Regions from separate parts of the Streptomyces sp. NPDC044003 genome, predicted to be linked through region 1. Evidence: riboswitches for the same ligand, from Rfam matches in the RefSeq annotation. Region 1 holds a riboswitch; the other holds the start of a gene.
The links. A riboswitch is a leader RNA that binds a small molecule or an ion and turns the genes downstream of it on or off. The one in region 1 is predicted to bind ZMP and ZTP.

Region 1 (8,983 bases):
CTGCCCTGCGCAACCAGAAAGTACATCTGTGGGCAGCGCCGCACGTGCTCCACGAAGTCGACCACCCGAAGCGACTCGACTGGGAACTTCTCCACTCACCCTCCCCATCCCTGCATTTTTCAGCCAGCCGGCAGCCGATCATGGCACCCACCACCGGCAAGCACCACGTCCCCTCTCGCCCAACAGCCGTGACGGATTGTCACCAATCACGGAAGTTGAGCCAGAACCGTCTTCGAGGCCGCGTCCGAGCGCCACCCCGACCTCGTCTTCGGCAAGGTCGACACCATGGCACAGCCGGAACTCGCCCAGGTGCTCGACATCCAGTCGATCCCGACGCTCGCGATCATCCGGGACAAGGTCGCCATCTTCTCCCAGCCCGGTGCCCTGCCCGAGAACGCCCTGCAGGACCCGATCGCACAGTCGCGGAAGGTTGACATGGACGAAGTACGCAAGCAGATCGCCGAAGAGCAGAAGAAATAGGGGCAGCAGCCCCAGCGAAACGGCCACATCAGAGGGGGAACCGGGCAACAGGCTCACCGGGCCCGCCCGCCCCTTGAGCACGAAGGCCACCAGAACTCCCGGCGGCGACGCCACGCAGGATGCGACGAGAAGGACCGAACGCGAATCGAGGTCTGGGCCGACCTGGTCTGCCCCTGGGCGTACATCGGCAAGCGCAGCCTGGAGAAGGCACTGGCGACGCAGGCGCTGGCCGGCCTCGGCGCCGAGGTGGTGTGGCGGCCGTACCGTATCCATCCGACCGCTCCCGCGCAGGCCACCCCGGCCGACGAAACGGCAACGGCCGAAGCCGCCGCGACCGCCCCTTCACCCGCTGCCGACCCGCTCCAGTGCGCGGTTCCTCCTTCCCCTGCGGGTGCTGCTCCCGGTGTTGACCCGGTCGAATGTGCTCGCCGCGCGGGTCAGAGCATCGAGGCCCTCTTCCGTCACTACGCCAAGTTCCTGGACGGCGTGCGGGAGCAGGCCAACCGCCTCATCGAGCAGTCCATGGAGGAGTGGGACCGCGTCACCCGAGGTGAGGCCCCTGCGGGGTGAGTCGGAGTTTGGTCCGTGACTGGTCCGGAAGATCTGGTCAGGAGTGAGATACCGGTGGGATGAACCGCGAGTTTTGGTGTAAACGCGACCCCTGCCTACGTGGGGCGAGCGAGGGGCGCCTGACGGGCAGAAGCCCAGGTCAGGCGCCTCTTTTCATGCCCCTAGAAGAACCCGAGCTTCTTCGGCGAGTAGCTGACCAGGAGGTTCTTGGTCTGCTGGTAGTGCTCCAGCATCATCTTGTGGGTCTCTCGGCCGATGCCCGACTGCTTATAGCCTCCAAAAGCACTATGGGCCGGGTAGGCGTGGTAGCAGTTCGTCCAGACGCGGCCCGCCTGGATCGCGCGGCCCGCTCGGTAGGCGGTGTTCGTGTCGCGGGTCCAGACGCCGGCGCCGAGGCCGTAGAGGGTGTCGTTGGCCGTGCGGATCGCGTCGTCGAAGTCCGTGAAGGACGTCACCGCCACGACCGGGCCGAAGATCTCCTCCTGGAAGATCCGCATGCGGTTGTCGCCCTCGAAGATGGTCGGCTGGACGTAGTAGCCGCCCGCCAACTCGCCGCCGTGTTCGACGATCTGGCCGCCCGTCAGGATCTTCGCGCCCTCCTTCTGGCCGATCTCCAGGTAGGAGAGGATCTTCCGGAGCTGTTCGGCCGAGGCCTGGGCGCCGATCATCGTGTCCGTGTCCAGGGGGTGGCCCGGGACGATCTTCTCCGTGCGGGCGACCGCCGCTTCCAGGAAGTCGGCGTAGTGGCCGCGCTGCACGAGGGCGCGCGAGGGGCAGGTGCAGACCTCACCCTGGTTGAGGGCGAACATCGTGAAGCCTTCGAGGGCCTTGTCGCGGAAGTCGTCGTCCGCCGCCCACACGTCGTCGAAGAAGATGTTCGGCGATTTGCCGCCGAGTTCGAGCGTGACCGGCTTCAGGTTCTGCGAGGCGTACTCCATGATCAGTCGGCCGGTCGACGTCTCGCCCGTGAAGGCGATCTTCGCCACGCGCGGGCTGGACGCCAGCGGCTTGCCGGCCTCCTCGCCGAAGCCGTTGACGACGTTCAGGACGCCCGGCGGCAGCAGGTCCGCGACCAGGCTCAGCCAGAAGTGCACCGAGGCCGGGGTCTGTTCGGCCGGCTTGAGGACCACCGCGTTGCCCGCGGCAAGCGCCGGGGCCAGCTTCCAGACCGCCATGAGGATCGGGAAGTTCCACGGGATGATCTGCGCGACCACGCCCAGCGGCTCATGGAAGTGGTACGCCACGGTGTCGTCGTCGATCTCGCTGAGCGCACCCTCCTGGGCCCGCAGCGCCCCCGCGAAGTAGCGGAAGTGGTCGATCGCGAGCGGGATGTCCGCGGCGAGCGTCTCCCGCACGGGCTTGCCGTTGTCCCACGTTTCGGCGACCGCCAGGGCCTCCAGGTTGCTCTCCATGCGGTCCGCGATCTTCAGCAGGACGGCCGCCCGTTCCGCCGGCGCCGTCCGCCCCCACGCCGGGGCCGCCGCGTGCGCCGCGTCCAGGGCGCGCTCCACGTCCTCGGCGGTGCCGCGCGCGACCTCCGTGAAGGGGCGGCCGTCGACCGGGCTCGGGTTCTCGAAGTAGCGGCCTGCCGCGGGGGCGACGTACTCGCCGCCGATCCAGTGGTCGTAGCGGGCCTGGTACGACATGAGCGCGCCCTCGGTACCGGGTGCTGCGTAACGGGTCATGGATGGCCTCCCTGGGACGCGCCGGCCGTCCCTGGCCGGCGCTCACGCCCGAGTGTGGAGACCCGTACGTTGCAACCCCGTTGCACCGGCCGACAGTTCCGCCTCCAGGGAGTCGAGACGCGCGCGTACGGGGGGAAGCTGGGCGGCCGGTACGGCCTGGCACAGGGCCCGCCAGACCACCACGTCGTCCTCGCCCCACGCGCTGTACGCCCAGTCGGCGAGCAGCCCCGGATCGCCCCGGTCGACCAGTGCCGCCCGCAGCCGGTCCGCGAGCCGTTCCCGCAGCCGTACGACCCCGGGCGCGGTCGACGCGGGGAGCAGCGGGCCCGCGTAGTCCCCGGCCGCCGCCGCGACCGCCCCCGAGGCGAGCCGCCGGTCGACCGTCGCGAAGTCCGCATCCACCGCCCCGGAGAGCCGGTACGGCCGCGAGCGCAGCGCCTCGGGACCGAGCAGCGCCCGCAGCCGGGACAGCTCGGCCCGCAGCGTCACCGGGGTCACCGACTCGTCCTCGTACAGGAGGGTGAGGAGTTCGTCGCCGCCCACTCCCTCGGGACGGTGCGCGAGGACCACCAGGATCTCGCTGTGCCGGCGGCTCAGTCGCAGCCGCCGCCCGCCCAACGAGAGCACCGCCTCGTCCCGGCCGAGCGCCGACAGCCTGAGTCGGCCCGGGTCCGGGGCCGGGCCCAGCAGGGCCAGCTGGGACTCCGCCGCCCGCGCCACCGCCTGCACGAAGCCGAGGCTGTGCGGGTGCGCGAGCCGTTCGCCGCCCGTGATGTCGACCGCGCCGAGCACCCGGCCGCTGTACGGGTCGTGCACGGGGGCCGCGGCGCAGGTCCAGGCCCGCACCGGACGCCGGAAGTGCTCGGCGGCGACGACCTGCACCGGGCGGTCCACCGCCAGGGCCGTACCCGGCGCGTTCGTCCCGACCGCCGTCTCCGACCAGCGGGCCCCGGCCACGAAGTTCATCCCCCGGGCCTTGCGCAGGGTGCCCGGATGCCCCTCGACCCACAGCATCCGCCCGGCCGCGTCGCAGACCGCGAGGAGATGCTCCCCGTCCGTGGCGTACGCCCCCATCAGCTCCCGGATCACCGGCATCGCCGCGGACAGGGGATGCGCCTCGCGGTACGCGGCGAGCTCGTCCTCGTCCAGTTCCACCCGCGCCGCCCCGTCGGGGCTCACGCGCGCGCGGAGCGAGCGGCGCCAGGACGCGGCCACCAGCGGGCGGGCCTCCCGGGTGCGCGGGTCGACATTCCCCTGCGGATCCTCCGTCGGCGCCCGCTCCGTCCGTGGCTCCCCGGCCACCCACGTGTCGTTCAACTCGGCCTCCTCGTCGAGGTCGTCCCGGCCCGTCGCGCTCATCGTGGTGCGCCCGAGCGCCGCCGACAAGCCACCTCGCACCACGGCATATGCACCCTGTCCGGGACCGGCCCCCGACCGCTCACGTAGAGTGGGGCTCGGGCCGTGACTGGCGCTTGAGGTGGATCACCACCGGGGAGCGGCCCGGCGGAGCGTCCCCCGTGGCGCGACCGTGTCGATGCCGTGCGCCTGGGCGAACCACCGGTCAGAGACGACGCCCAGGAGTTGCCATGTCCACCAGCACCGCCACCCTCATGGACGGTACGGCCCTCGCCCGCCGCACGGTCGAGGAGACCGCCGCCCGAGCCGCCGAGATCACCCGCCGCACCGGCGTCACCCCCTGCCTCGCGACCGTTCTGGTCGGCGCGGACCCGGCCTCCGTCACGTACGTGAAGATGAAGCAGAACCGCTGTGCGAAGGCCGGAATCCGCTCCAAGCACGTCGAGCTGCCCGCCTCCACGACGACCGAGGAGCTCGTCGCCGCCATCACCGCCCTGTCCGAGGACCCCGAGGTCCACGGCATCCTGCTCCAGCACCCGGTCGGCCCGCACATCGACGAGCGCGCCGCTTTCGAGGCGATCGCCCCCGAGAAGGACGTCGACGGCGTCACCATGGCCTCCTTCGCCGCCATGGGCTTCGGTCTGCCCGGGTTCGTCTCCTGCACGCCCGGCGGCATCATGCGTCTCCTCGACGCGTACGACGTCGAACTGAGCGGCAAGCGCGCGGTCGTCGTCGGCCGCAGCGCCATCCTCGGCAAGCCCGCCGGCCTGCTCCTCCTCGGCCGCGACGCCACCGTCACCTACTGCCACTCCCGCACCCAGGACCTCTCCTCGGTCGTCCGCGAGGCCGACATCCTCGTCGCCGCCGTCGGCAAGCCGAACTTCATCAAGGGCGAGGACATCAAGCCGGGCGCCGTCGTCATCGACGCCGGCTACAACCCGGGCAACATCGGCGACGTCGACTTCGCCTCGGCCGCCGAGCGCGCCTCCCTCATCACCCCGGTCCCCGGTGGTGTCGGCCCCATGACCATCGCCGTGCTCCTCGCCCAGACGGTCGAGGGCGCGCAGCGTCAGCTCGGCCTGTAGGCAGTCATGACCGGGCGGCGGCGGTGACGGGGGAGCGGCGGTGGCGGCAGCGCGCCCCCGAACCGCGCCGCCCGGGCGTGTCCGGTCCCACCGGTACGGGTCCTTCGACACGCCCGACCGCGCCGGGGTCGGCCGATCCCCGCGTCACCGGCCCTCGCGCCGTGGAGCGGTTCGTGACCGGTGCCGAGGGCGGGTGGACGACGCGGTTCGCGCGGCTCGGCTCACCCCGGCCGGGACCTGCGGCGCGGCACGCCCGCCGGTTCGGTGTGCCGCTCGTCCCGCTGCTCACGGCCGCCCTGATGGCCGGCGCCTTCCTGACCGCCCGTGGCGGTGCGGAGGGTGGCGGCCTCGCCGACGGCCGACCGGGAGGTGGCCCCGTCGGCGTGCCGTCCCCCGTCGTCACCGGCGGTACGGGATCGCCCGCCGCCCCGACCACCGCAGGGGCAAGGGGCGACACGCCGACCCGTACCGCGCCCGCGGACGGCACACCAGTGGTCCCGTCCCGGTCCGGCAGCACGGCCCCCGTGCCCGCGGATCGCCCGACAGGCGAACGGCTCCCCGAGCGGCCCGTCTCCTTCGAGGCACTGAGCGTCGGCGACTGCTTCGACATCGACCGCGACGCGCCGGGCACCGCCCTCCGCCGTGGCTGCGACACGCCGCACCACGCAGAACTCGTCTCCCGGCCCCGCCTGGTCGGCGATTTCGCCACCGACCGAGCCGTACGCGAAGCGGCCACCGCGCTCTGCCGCGAACCGCTCCGCCGCAAGGCCGCCCGGCAGCCGCTCGGCACGCGCTGGACGACCTTCGTCCAGTACCCGTACCTGACGAGTCACCTCCTCGGCGCGGACACCGTCGCCTGCAGCCTGGCCGCCACGAGCGGCAGGCTCAGCCACCGGCTCCAGTAGCGCCGGCGGCGAACGCCGTCGCCAGGGCCGCCGCAGGGTCACGGTCCGGCGGGCCGGCCGGGGACCAGCGGGTCCCTGCCTTCAGGTACGGCCACCAGCGCCCGTCCTCGCCGAGCCGCAGCTGCGCCTCCGCGCCCACGACCGTCCACCGCGCGCCGCCCGCGCGTCGCAGCACCGGCCGCTCGTCGTCCGCCCAGGCCCCGGCGAGCCGGACCCCGGCCCGGTCGAGCGCCTCCGCGTCCGGCGTCCACTCCTCCTCCAGTACGGCGAGGGCGGCGGCGCCCCCGAACCGCCACGCGCGCGTGGCCAGGTCCAGCTCCGTCCGCGACCTGCCCGAACCGGAGGCGAGGCGCGCCGCGATCCAGGGAACGGGAGCGGCCGCCGCGAGCCGGACCGCGTCCTGAGCGACCGTCAGGCGGGCGCCGACCGGCGCGGTTGCCCCTCCGTCGGCCGACAACTCCCCGAGCAGCCGCTGCGCGCGCGTCGCCGCGTCCTGCGCGAGGAACTCGAGCGCGGCCGGGTCGACCCCCGGCTCCGGCGGGGTGTCCGTGTCCAGGGACGGCGACCGCCCCGGCGCGGCCGGCGCGACCGGAGGGGCGGGCAGCGGCGGCACGAGGAACGCCGCCGCGAACACCTCCTCGGCCGACACGCCGGGCAGCCCGCCGACCCCCTCGAACCCGCCTCCCGTCTCCTCCCCGCCCCGCGCGGACGGCACGGCGGCACGGGCCGCGCTGCGCTCCTGCAACTGCTCCAGGAGCGTGCGCTCGCCGCGCCCCCGCATCAGGAGGAGGACGAAGGGATCCTCGTCGAGGAGGCGGGCGACCTGGTAGCAGAGCGCCGCCGTGTGCGGGCAGTGGTCCCAGGCCTCGCAGCCGCACTCCGGCTCCAGGTCCCCGATGCCCGGCAGCAGGTCGAGCCCGGCCGCCGCCGCGTCCTCCACCAGATGCGGCGGCATCTCACGGTCCAGGAGCGCGGCGATGTGACCCGCGCTGTCCACGGCGAGGTCGAGAAGCCGCTCCCACTCCTCCTCCGAGAACTCCCGCACCAGCACGTCACCGCGGTACGCCGAGCCGTCGCGGTCCTTCACCAGGGCTGTGATCCGACCGGGTCGCACCGAGACGGCGCCCACCGCCCCCGCGCGCGCGTCACGGCGTCCCGCCTTGAGCTGCTTCCCGTCGAGCGCGGAGTCCTCCAGGGCCTTCAGCCACGCCTGTCCCCACCAGGTGCGGGTGAACCCGCCGCCGCCCACCGGCGGCAGCACCTCGAAGGTCCGTTCCTCGTCCCCGCGGCCGGGGCCATGACCGTGACCGTGCCCCTCCTCGTATGCGCTCATCGTCCGTCCCCTCGCAGTCGCACCAGCTCCGCCAGTTCGGCATCGGTCAGTTCGGTCAGTTCCGGTGGGGCGTCCCCACCGGTCCCGAGGACGGTGTCCGCCAGTTCGCGCTTGCGGTCGAGCATCGTGGCGATCCGGTCCTCGATCGTGCCCTCGGCGATCAGCCGGTGGACCTGCACCGGCCTGTCCTGCCCGATCCGGTACGCACGGTCGGTGGCCTGTGCCTCCACGGCCGGGTTCCACCACCGGTCGTAGTGCACGACGTGTTCGGCGCGGGTCAGGTTGAGCCCCGTCCCTGCGGCCTTCAGGGAGAGCAGGAAGACCGGGACCTCCCCGCTCTGGAAGCGGGAGACCATCGCCTCGCGCTCGGCGACCGGCGTGCCGCCGTGCAGGAACTGCGTCCGCACGCCCCGCGCCGCGAGGTGCGTCTCCAGGAGCCGGGCCATCCCCACGTACTGGGTGAAGACCAGGGTGCACGCGCCCTCGGCGAGGATCGTGTCGAGGAGTTCGTCGAGCAGCTCCAGCTTGCCCGAACGGCCCTCGATCCTCGGCCGCTCCTCCTTGAGGTACTGGGCGGGGTGGTTGCAGATCTGCTTGAGGGCCGTCAGGAGCTTCACCACCAGGCCCCGGCGCTCCATGCCGTCGGCCTCGGCGATCGCCGCGAGCGTCTCCCGTACCACCGCCTCGTACAGACCGGTCTGCTCGGGCGTCAGGGAGACGGTCCGGTCGGTCTCGGTCTTCGGCGGCAGCTCGGGGGCGATGCCGGGGTCGGACTTGCGCCGCCGCAGCAGGAAGGGGCGTACGAGCGCACCGAGCCGCTCGGCCGCGGCCGGGTCCTGCCCGCCCTCGACGGCGGCGGCGAACCGGGTCCGGAAGGCGCCCAGGCCGCCGAGCAGCCCCGGCGTGGTCCAGTCGAGGATCGCCCACAGCTCGGAGAGGTTGTTCTCCACCGGCGTGCCGGACAGCGCCACGCGCGCGCGTGCGCCGATGGTCCGCAGCTGACGGGCCGTCGCCGAGTACGGGTTCTTGACGTGCTGTGCCTCGTCCGCGACGACGAGCCCCCAGTTCCGGGCGGCCAGCCGCTCGGCGTCCAGGCGCATCGTGCCGTACGTGGTGAGCACGAAGCCGCCGTCGGCGAGCTCCTCCAGGTCACGGGCCGCGCCGTGGAAGCGGCGCACCGGTGTGCCCGGCGCGAACTTCTCGATCTCCCGCTGCCAGTTGCCCATGAGCGAGGTCGGGCAGACGACGAGGGTGGGACCGGCGGACGCCGGATCGGTCTGCCGGTGCAGATGCAGAGCGATGACGGTGATCGTCTTGCCGAGGCCCATGTCGTCGGCCAGACAGCCACCGAGGCCGAGCGAGGTCATCCGGTCGAGCCAGTCGAGTCCGCGCAGCTGGTAGTCGCGCAGGGTCGCGGCGAGCGCCGGGGGCTGCGAGATCTCCCGGCGGTCGCCCTCGGGTTCGGCGAGCCGCTCCCGCAGTCGCTCCAGCCAGCCGGTGGCGGCCACCTCGACGGGGCGGCCGTCGACCTCGGTCGTTCCGGTGAGGACGGCCGAGAGGGCGTCCACG
Region 2 (8,983 bases), on a different contig from region 1:
CCACGGCCCCGGCAGCACCAGCGGGCCGTCCGAGGGCAGCCGCCGGTGGAGGGCCCGCAGAGCCTCGGCGGTCATGCGGGGCGCGGGGTGTAGTGGCCGGGCGTCATCCGGGTGGTGACGCCGATCCGGTTCCAGGCGTTGATCGTGACGATCGCGGCGATGACCCGGGCGAGCTCGGTCTCGTCGAAGTGCGCGGCGGCCCGCGCGTACACCTCGTCGGGCACGAAGCCGTCGGTGAGGACGGTGACGGCCTCGGTCAGCGCGAGCGCCGCGAGCTCCCGTTCGGTGTAGAAGTGCCGGGACTCCTCCCAGGCGGCCAGCTGCACGATGCGGTCGATGCTCTCGCCCTCCGCCAGCGCGTCCTTGCTGTGCATGTCGACGCAGAACGCGCAGCGGTTGATCTGCGAGGCCCGGAGCTTGATCAGGTGGTACAGGGTCGGGTCGATGTCCTTGGCGGCCGCCGTCTCCAGCCGGATCATCGCCCGGTAGAACTCGGGGAGGTGCTCGGGGAGGGACATCCGGGGCGGGTGCTCGTGGGCGTACACGGTCTGCTCGGTCTCTACCGTCGTCATGCCGACCACCGTACGAAGCCGATGGCTCAGCTGTATGGTCCATTTCCATGGCGAACGACTGGGCCACTTTCGGGGCCGACCTCCATCTGGACCTCCGCGGCACCCGGCTCCGCGCCGGCCTCATGGACGCCCTGCGGGAGGCGGTCCGCAGCGGCCGCCTGGAGGCCGGCACCCGGCTGCCGTCCTCCCGCTCGCTCGCCGCCGACCTCGGCATGGCCCGCAACACCGTCGCCGACGCGTACGCCGAGCTGGTCGCCGAGGGCTGGCTCACCGCCCGGCAGGGCTCCGGGACCCGTGTCGCCCGCCGGACCGCCCCCCGCCCGCCGGCGCCGACTTTCCCCAAGCTCTCGGCTTCGCTCGAGCAGGGGAGACCCCAATCGCCGTCCCCGCGGCCCCGGCCGGCCGGCCCGCGCCGGGGCCGGCCCGCCGCGCCCGCGCACAACCTGAAGTCCGGCACCCCCGACCTCGCCTCCTTCCCGCGCGCCGATTGGCTGAAGGCCTACCGCCGGGCGCTCACCGACGCCCCCAACGAGGCCTTCGGGTACGGAGATCCGCGCGGCAGGATCGAACTGCGCGCCGCGCTCGCCGAGTACCTCGCCCGTGCCCGGGGCGTGCACGCCCGGCCGGAGCGGATCGTGATCTGCGCGGGCTTCGTGCACGGCCTGATGCTGATCGGCCAGGTGCTGCGGGCCCGCGGCGTCCGGGACGTGGCCGTCGAGTCGTACGGGCTCGGGCTCCACGACGAGCTCCTGAGGAGGGCCGGCCTCGGCACCCCCGCCCTGGCCTTCGACGAACGCGGTACGAGGACCGAGGAGTTGGCCGGGCTCGACGGCTGCGGGGCGGTTCTCATGACGGCCGCGCACCAGTACCCGCTGGGCGGCGCCCTGCCCCCGGACCGGCGGGCGGCGGTCGTCGACTGGGCGCGGGCCTCCGGCGGCCTCGTCCTGGAGGACGACTACGACGGGGAGTTCCGCTACGACCGGCAGCCGGTCGGAGCCCTGCAGGGCCTCGACCCCGAGCGCGTCGTCTACTTCGGCACCGCGAGCAAGTCCCTCGCGCCCGGACTCCGCCTCGCCTGGATGGTCCTGCCGGAGGGCCTGGTGGAGGAGGTGGCGGCGGCGAAGGGGGCCGTGGACTGGTCGTCGAGCGCGCCGGACCAGCTGGCGTTCGCCGAGTTCCTGCGCTCGGGGGCGTACGACCGGCACGTACGGGCGATGCGGCTGCGCTACCGGCGGCGCCGCGACCAACTGGTGGCGGCCGTCGCCGTGCACTCGCCGGAGACCCGGGTCAGCGGCATCGCGGCCGGCCTGCACGCCGTCCTGGCCCTCCCGCCCGGCACCGAGCAGGCCACCCTGCGGGCCGCCGCCTGGCGCGGCCTCGACGTCCAGGGCGTCAACCAGTTCCGCCGCCCCACGGTGCCGGCCACCCTCGACGGCCTGGTCGTCGGCTACGCCACACCCCCGGACAGCGGCTGGCAGGGCGCCCTGCAGGCCTTGTGCGGGGTACTGCCCTGAGGCTCAGGAGGGGGTCGTCGGCTCCGGGGTCGGTTCCAGCTCCGTGACGGGGGCCGGGGCCTCGCCGAAGCGGGCCAGGGTCAGGGAGCCCGCCACCGCCACCGCGAAGCCGGTGATCGCCAGCCATTCGAGCCCTTCCCGGGTGCTGTCCCCGAGCCAGGTCACGCCGACGATCGCCGGGCCGATCGTTTCTCCCAGCACCGCGCCCGCCGTCGCCGTGGTCACCGAGCCGCGCTGGAAGGCCGAGGTCAGCAGCAGGAACGCGGCCCCGCCGCCGACGAGGAGCGCGTACCAGACGGGATCCGTGAAGTCGATGCCCTCGATCAGCCGGACCGCCACCTCCACCACACCGAAGCCGATACCCGCCCCGAGACCCAGGACGAGCGCCCGGGACCGCACCGGTAGTCGGCCCGCCACCACGCCGACCAGCAGGACCCCGAAGGAGATCCCGAGGAGCACCCAGTCCAGCGTCGCCGAGCCGTCCCGGTGACCCTCCCTCCCCGAGGCGAGCGCCAGCATCGCGAGCCCCGCGCAGACCACGGCCACGGCCGCCCACTCCACCCGGCTGAGCCGCACCCGCAGCAGCCAGGAGGCGATGACCGCCGTGACCGCGAGACTCGCGGCGAGGGCCGCGCCCACCACGTAGATGGGGAGGGTCCGCAGCGCCACGATCTGCAGGACGAAGCCCAGACCGTCCGCCCCGAGGCCGGCGAGATAGCGCCACTGCCGCAGGGCCCGCCACATCAACGCGATGTCGACGCCGCCGCCCGTCCCCGGCTCGGCGGCCCGCGCCGCCATCGCCTGGAGGACCGAGGCGGCGCCGAAGCAGACGGACGAGGCGAGCGCACAAATCATCCCGAGAAGCACAAAGCGACTCTAGGGCGTGAGGCCGGAAAACACCGGCCTACACTGTGCGGTCGCGAGGCGCGCGCGACGCGTCCGCGAGGGCGATGGGGAGGCGACGGAGATGCGCAGGCTGAGGTCGAGCACGGTGGTGCTCGGCGGTATGGGTGTGCTCGCGGCGACGATCACCGCGTGCGGTTCGGAGCCGGACAAGCGGTGCGTGGACCCGCTGACCCGGGAGGAGCTGCCGAGCTACGAGTGCCAGAGCGGCGGCGGCAGCGACGACGACAACGGCTCCACCCACCGCGGCACGTACTACTACGGCGGTTCCGTCCGCGACCGCAGGGTGAGCGGCGGCAGCTTCGACAAGACCGCCGTCGACACCGGCGGCTTCGGCTGCTCCGGCACCGGCGGCGGCTGAGGCGGGCAGGCACGCACCATGGAACGCCACACCATCGAGCCCCGGCCCGGCTGGCAGGAGACGGTCGAGGAGCAGGGGCTCGTCTATCCGCTGACCCGCCACCCGGACGGTTCGCTGCGCCCGTACTGGGACGAGAGCGCCTACTACTCCTTCTCGCTGCCCGAGGTCGAGGCCCTGGAGGAGGTCGTCGAGGAGCTGCACGCCATGTGCCTGGCGGCGGCCGCGCACATCGTCGAGGAGAACCGGTTCGCCGAGCTCGGGATCACCGACCCGAAGCTGGCGGGCCTGGTCGCCGAGTCCTGGCGGCGCCGCGCCGAACTCCCCTCCCTGTACGGCCGCTTCGACCTGCGCTACGACGGCACGGGCCCGGCCAAGATGCTGGAGTACAACGCCGACACCCCGACCTCGCTGGTGGAGGCCGCGAGCCCGCAGTGGTTCTGGATGGAGGAACGGTTCCCCGGCGCCGACCAGTGGAACTCCCTCCACGAGCGGCTCGTCGACGCCTGGAGGCGCCAGGCGCATCTGCTGCCCCCCGGCCCCCTCCACTTCGCCCACTCGGACGGCGACGAGCTCGGCGAGGACCTGATGACGGTCGCGTATCTGCGCGAGACCGCCCAGCAGGCCGGGCTCGACACCGAGGCGCTGTCCGTCGAGCGGATCGGCTGGGACCGGCTCTCGCGCCGCTTCGTCGACGACCGGCTCCGCTTCATCCGCAGCTGCTTCAAGCTCTACCCGTGGGAGTGGCTGACCACCGACCGCTTCGGGCGGCACGTCCTGGACACCCTCGACAACGGCGGCGGCACCGGCACCACCTGCTGGATCGAACCCGCCTGGAAGATGCTGCTCTCCAACAAGGCGCTCCTCGCGATCCTGTGGGAGCTGAACCCGGGGCACCCCAACCTGCTGCCCGCCTATCTCGACGGGCCGCGCGAACTCGCCGCCACCGCCGGCTGGGTCGCCAAGCCGCTGCTCGGCCGCGAGGGCGCGGGCGTCACCCTGCACGAGGCCGGTACGGAGCCCTTCGTACGGGACGGGGAGGCCTGCTGCTACCAGGAGCTGGCCCCGCTGCCCGACTTCGACGGCAACCGGGTGGTGCTCGGCGCGTGGGTCGTCGAGGACGAGGCGGCGGGGCTCGGCATCCGGGAGTCGGCGGGGCTCGTCACCGACGAGTACGCCCGCTTCCTCCCGCACGTGATCCTGTGACGGTCTCTTCCGGTACGTAGTCCCGCAGCGGCGCCGGCTTCAGACCGGCCGCCTCCGCCGCGTCCAGGGCCCGCTTCAGGTCCTGCGTCACCGTCTCGTTGAAGTGCAGCAGGATGATGTCGCCGGCCTTCAGCGACGGGGTCGGCGGGGTCCACCGGCCCCAGGTCGTGAGGTCGTACGTCCAGGTCACCAGGGCCTTCGCCCCGCAGGCGCGGGCCGTGGTCCGGGTCGTCGCGTCGTACGTGCCGTACGGCGGGCGCAGCAGCCGCGGCCCGTCGCCGAACTGCGCGAGATGCTGATCGCGGGCCCCGCACACCTCCGCCTTCTGGCCGGCGGCGTCGAGGGTGGTCAGGTCCGGGTGGTTGACGGTGTGGTTCTCGACGCGGGAGCGGCCCTGGTCGAGCAGGGTGTGGAAGTAGCCGGAGTCGTACGAGTAGGCGCCGGGGAGCAGGAACAGCGAGGCGGGCACCCGCCGGTCGAGCAGCAGCTGCGCGGCGGCGGGGTCGTGGTACCAGCCGTCGTCGAGGGTGATGAAGACGACCGGGTCGGTGGTCTCCACGTGGGAGACCACCGGGACGGGCTCGGGCCAGGCCGCCTCCGGGGCGGCGTGCGCGGGTCCGGCGACCGCGCCGAGGAGCGCGAGCGGGACGAGGGCGGCGAGCGCGGCACGCACGGCGTGACGCAGACGGAGTCTCGGCATGGCGGCATCATTGGCCTAGACCAAGTCAGGTGTCAATGCGTCGAGTTGACCGCTCACCGCCCTTCTGCCGCCGCCCTCGAAACGGACCCTGTCAGTCCGACAGGACCCCCCTCAACTGCTCCAGACCCCAGTCCAGATCCTCCTTCGAGATGACCAGCGGCGGAGCGATCCGGATCGTCGAACCGTGCGTGTCCTTCACCAGGACCCCGCGCTCCATCAGCCGCTCCGAGATCTCCCGGCCCGTCCCCTTCGCGGGCACGATGTCGACGCCCGCCCACAGCCCGCGCCCGCGCACCGCCTCCACCGCGCCGCCGCCCACGAGCAGCCCCAGCTCCGCATGGAGGTGCTCGCCCAGCTCCGCCGCCCGCTCCTGGAACTCGCCCGTCCGCAGCATCGCGATCACCTCCAGGGCCACCGCGCAGGCCAGCGGGTTCCCGCCGAACGTCGAACCGTGCTCACCCGGCCGGAACACCCCGAGCACGTCACGGTCGGCCACCACCGCCGACACCGGCACCACCCCGCCGCCCAGCGCCTTCCCCAGGATGTACACGTCCGGCACCACCCCCTCGTGCTCGCACGCGAACGTCCGCCCCGTCCGGCCCAGACCCGACTGGATCTCGTCCGCCATGAACAGCACGTTCCGCCGGCGGGTCAGCTCCCGCACCCCCGCCAGATAGCCGGCCGGCGGGACCAGGACCCCCGCCTCGCCCTGGATCGGTTCGAGCAGCACCGCCACCGTGTTCTCGGTGACCGCCGTCTCCATCGCCGTCAGATCCCCGTACGGCACGATCTCGAACCCCGGCGTGTACGGCCCGAAGTGGTCCCGCGCCTCGTGGTCCGTCGAGAAGCTCACGATCGTCGTCGTCCGGCCGTGGAAGTTGTTCGCCGCCACCACGATCTTCGCGTGCCCGTCCGGCACGCCCTTCACCTCGTACCCCCACTTCCGGGCGGTCTTCACGGCCGTCTCGACCGCCTCCGCCCCCGTGTTCATCGGCAGCACCGCCTCCTTGCCGCACAGCTCCGCCAGCTGCGTGCAGAAGTCGGCGAACCGGTCGTGGTGGAAGGCGCGCGAGGTCAGGGTCACCCGCTCCAGCTGCGCCTTCGCCGCGTCGATCAGACGCCGGTTGCCGTGCCCGAAGTTGAGCGCCGAGTACCCGGCGAGCATGTCGAGATAGCGACGGCCCTCGACATCGGTCATCCAGGCGCCGTCCGCCGAGGCGACGACGACCGGAAGGGGGTGGTAGTTGTGAGCGCTGTGCGCGTCCGCGGAAGCGATCGCGTCTTCTGTCCTCGACACGGGATCTCCGTTCGTCCTGCGGCTCGGGGGGTACGTGTGGCCCCTTTCTTATCGTCGCTCGGATGCCGGACAGGGAAACCTCGACAACGGCGCGCCAGCCGAGCGGGTGCCTGGTCGGCCAGGCTGGGCTCGCGGCGTCTGGCACGCACGATCGCCGCGTTGTCGTCGGTCAACAACGCTCCGCGTTGCCTCCCTCCTCCGCCTTGCGATCGCACGCACCAGACGCCGCTCCCTGATCCAGCCTGGCCGACCAGGCACCCGCTACCCTGGAAACACGCACGGCGACTGGCGTACGGGGAAGCGACCCCGGGGGAGCCGCGCGCGCTCCATCACACGAGGTGCCGCTCGCCTGGGCATCACGGGCCCCCGGTCCCGTGCGCACCTCCGCCCCGGGACCGTTCCGCCGAACGCCCGGAGGACGCATCATGACCACCCCGCAGCAGCACCCCGCTCTCGCCGCCACCGACCCCGAGCTCGCCGCCCTCGTCGGCGCCGAGGAGCAGCTCCAGGCCGAGACCCTGCGGCTCATCCCCAGCGAGAACTACGTCTCCGCCGCCGTGCTCGAAGCCTCCGGCACCGTCCTCCAGAACAAGTACAGCGAGGGCTACCCCGGCCGCCGCTACTACGAGGGCCAGCAGAACATCGACCAGGTCGAGACCCTCGCCATCGAGCGCGCCAAGGCCCTCTTCGGCGTCGACCACGCCAACGTCCAGCCCTACTCCGGCTCCCCGGCCAACCTCGCCGTCTACCTCGCCTTCGCGCAGCCCGGCGACACCGTCATGGGCATGGCCCTGCCCATGGGCGGCCACCTCACCCACGGCTGGGGCGTCTCCGCCACCGGCACCTGGTTCCGCGGCGTCCAGTACGGCGTCCACAAGGACGACGGGCTGATCGACTTCGACCAGGTCCGCGACCTCGCCCTCAAGGAGCGGCCGAAGGTCATCTTCTGCGGCGGCACCGCACTGCCCCGCACCATCGACTTCGCCGCCTTCGGCGAGATCGCCCGCGAGTCCGGCGCCGTCCTCGTCGCCGACGTCGCCCACATCGCCGGCCTCATCGCGGGCGGCGCCCACCCGTCCCCGGTCGGCCACGTGGACGTCATCTCCACCACCACCCACAAGACCCTCCGCGGCCCGCGCGGCGCCATGCTCATGTCCACCGAGGAGCACGCCAAGGCCCTCGACAAGGCCGTCTTCCCCGGCCTCCAGGGCGGCCCGCACAACCAGACCACCGCCGCCATCGCCGTCGCCCTCCGCGAGGCCTCCCAGCCCTCCTTCCGCGACTACGCCCACGCCGTCGTCGCCAACGCCAAGGCCCTCGCCGAGGCGCTCCTCGCCCGCGGCTTCGACCTGGTCTCCGGCGGCACCGACAACCATCTGATCCTGATCGACCTCACCCCCAAGCAGGTCCCGGGCAAGATCGCCGCGAAGGCCCTCGACCGGGCCGGCATCGTCGTCAACTACAACACCGTCCCCTACGACACGCGGAAGCCCTTCGACCCCTCCGGCATCCGCATCGGCACCCCCTCCCTCACCTCCCGCGGCCTCACCACGGAGCACATGGACCAGGTCGCCGAGTGGATCGACCGCGCCGTCACCGCGGCCGGCACGGGCGACGAGGAGACCCTCCGCACCGTCCGCGCCGAGGTCGCCGCCCTCATGGCCGCCTACCCGGCCCCGGGCCTCCCGGTCTAGCGACCGGACTGACCGGACTGACCGGACTGACCGGCCCGACCCGTCACCGTCCCTGCGACGCGCAGGGCCTCCGCCCGGTCCGGTATGCCCTCCAGCCGGAGGGTCAGGGCCCCCGCGCTCCTCGTCCACAGGAGCGTGGGGCCCGCCGGCCGCACCGCATGGGTCCACACCGAGCCGTCCCCCGACTCCAGGGGGAACGTCAGCCGGTGCGGACGGGCGAACCAGTACCCCGGTGTCCCGTCCGGCAGCGTCACCCCCTCCGGCTGCACCGGCACCTGCTTGACGAAGCCCAGTTCGAGCCGGGCCGGGAACTCGTCGAGCCGCACCGTCCGCTCCCCGTCGCGCCAGCACAGGCTGATCACCGCCCGGCCCCGCTCCGCCGCCCCCGTCACCGCGACCGCGTCCGGCGCTCCGAGGGCGCCGGGTATCAGCGGCTCGAAGCCCGCCCTGCGCCCGGCCTCCGCCAGGGCCACCGGGCCGGGGCACCCCGGCACCGTCCCGCCCGGCGGCACCTGGCCGCCCTCCGGGTCGTACCGCACGGCGACCCCGCCGAAGCCGAACCAGTCCGCCACCGTCGCCCGCACGGGAGGCGTGAGCACCAGCACGATCAGCACCCCGGTCAGGCCCGCCACCAGCGCCCGCCACCGCTCCCGCACCCACCGCCGGAACCGGAGCGGCGCGGGCACGGACACGGGCACCGGGACCGGCGTCGGCACCCGCTCGGCGAGGAGCTGGGCGA

Region 2: linked by a shared signal. The riboswitch ahead of AC07AW_RS04410 (serine hydroxymethyltransferase) and the one ahead of AC07AW_RS15560 (bifunctional 5,10-methylenetetrahydrofolate dehydrogenase/5,10-methenyltetrahydrofolate cyclohydrolase) in region 1 are both predicted to bind ZMP and ZTP.

What each region holds. Positions count from the first base shown of each region.
Region 1 is NZ_JBWKFA010000003.1:808,100-817,082, forward strand. Features, by position in the region: gene AC07AW_RS15535 (hypothetical protein) at 1-95, opposite strand, end outside; partial or broken gene AC07AW_RS15540 (thioredoxin family protein) at 229-480, shown strand; gene AC07AW_RS15545 (DsbA family protein) at 625-1,050, shown strand; gene exaC (acetaldehyde dehydrogenase ExaC) at 1,212-2,735, opposite strand; gene AC07AW_RS15555 (GAF domain-containing protein) at 2,778-4,052, opposite strand; ZMP/ZTP riboswitch at 4,187-4,293, shown strand; gene AC07AW_RS15560 (bifunctional 5,10-methylenetetrahydrofolate dehydrogenase/5,10-methenyltetrahydrofolate cyclohydrolase) at 4,322-5,176, shown strand; gene AC07AW_RS15565 (hypothetical protein) at 5,350-6,081, shown strand; gene AC07AW_RS15570 (SWIM zinc finger family protein) at 6,062-7,414, opposite strand; gene AC07AW_RS15575 (DEAD/DEAH box helicase) at 7,411-8,983, opposite strand, start outside.
Region 2 is NZ_JBWKFA010000001.1:953,198-962,180, reverse strand. Features, by position in the region: gene AC07AW_RS04450 (isocitrate lyase/PEP mutase family protein) at 1-75, opposite strand, end outside; gene AC07AW_RS04445 (carboxymuconolactone decarboxylase family protein) at 72-572, opposite strand; gene pdxR (MocR-like pyridoxine biosynthesis transcription factor PdxR) at 620-2,086, shown strand; gene AC07AW_RS04435 (DMT family protein) at 2,090-2,941, opposite strand; gene AC07AW_RS04430 (hypothetical protein) at 3,054-3,350, shown strand; gene AC07AW_RS04425 (glutathionylspermidine synthase family protein) at 3,369-4,553, shown strand; gene AC07AW_RS04420 (polysaccharide deacetylase family protein) at 4,510-5,253, opposite strand; gene rocD (ornithine--oxo-acid transaminase) at 5,345-6,550, opposite strand; ZMP/ZTP riboswitch at 6,822-6,912, shown strand; gene AC07AW_RS04410 (serine hydroxymethyltransferase) at 6,976-8,244, shown strand; gene AC07AW_RS04405 (hypothetical protein) at 8,241-8,983, opposite strand, start outside.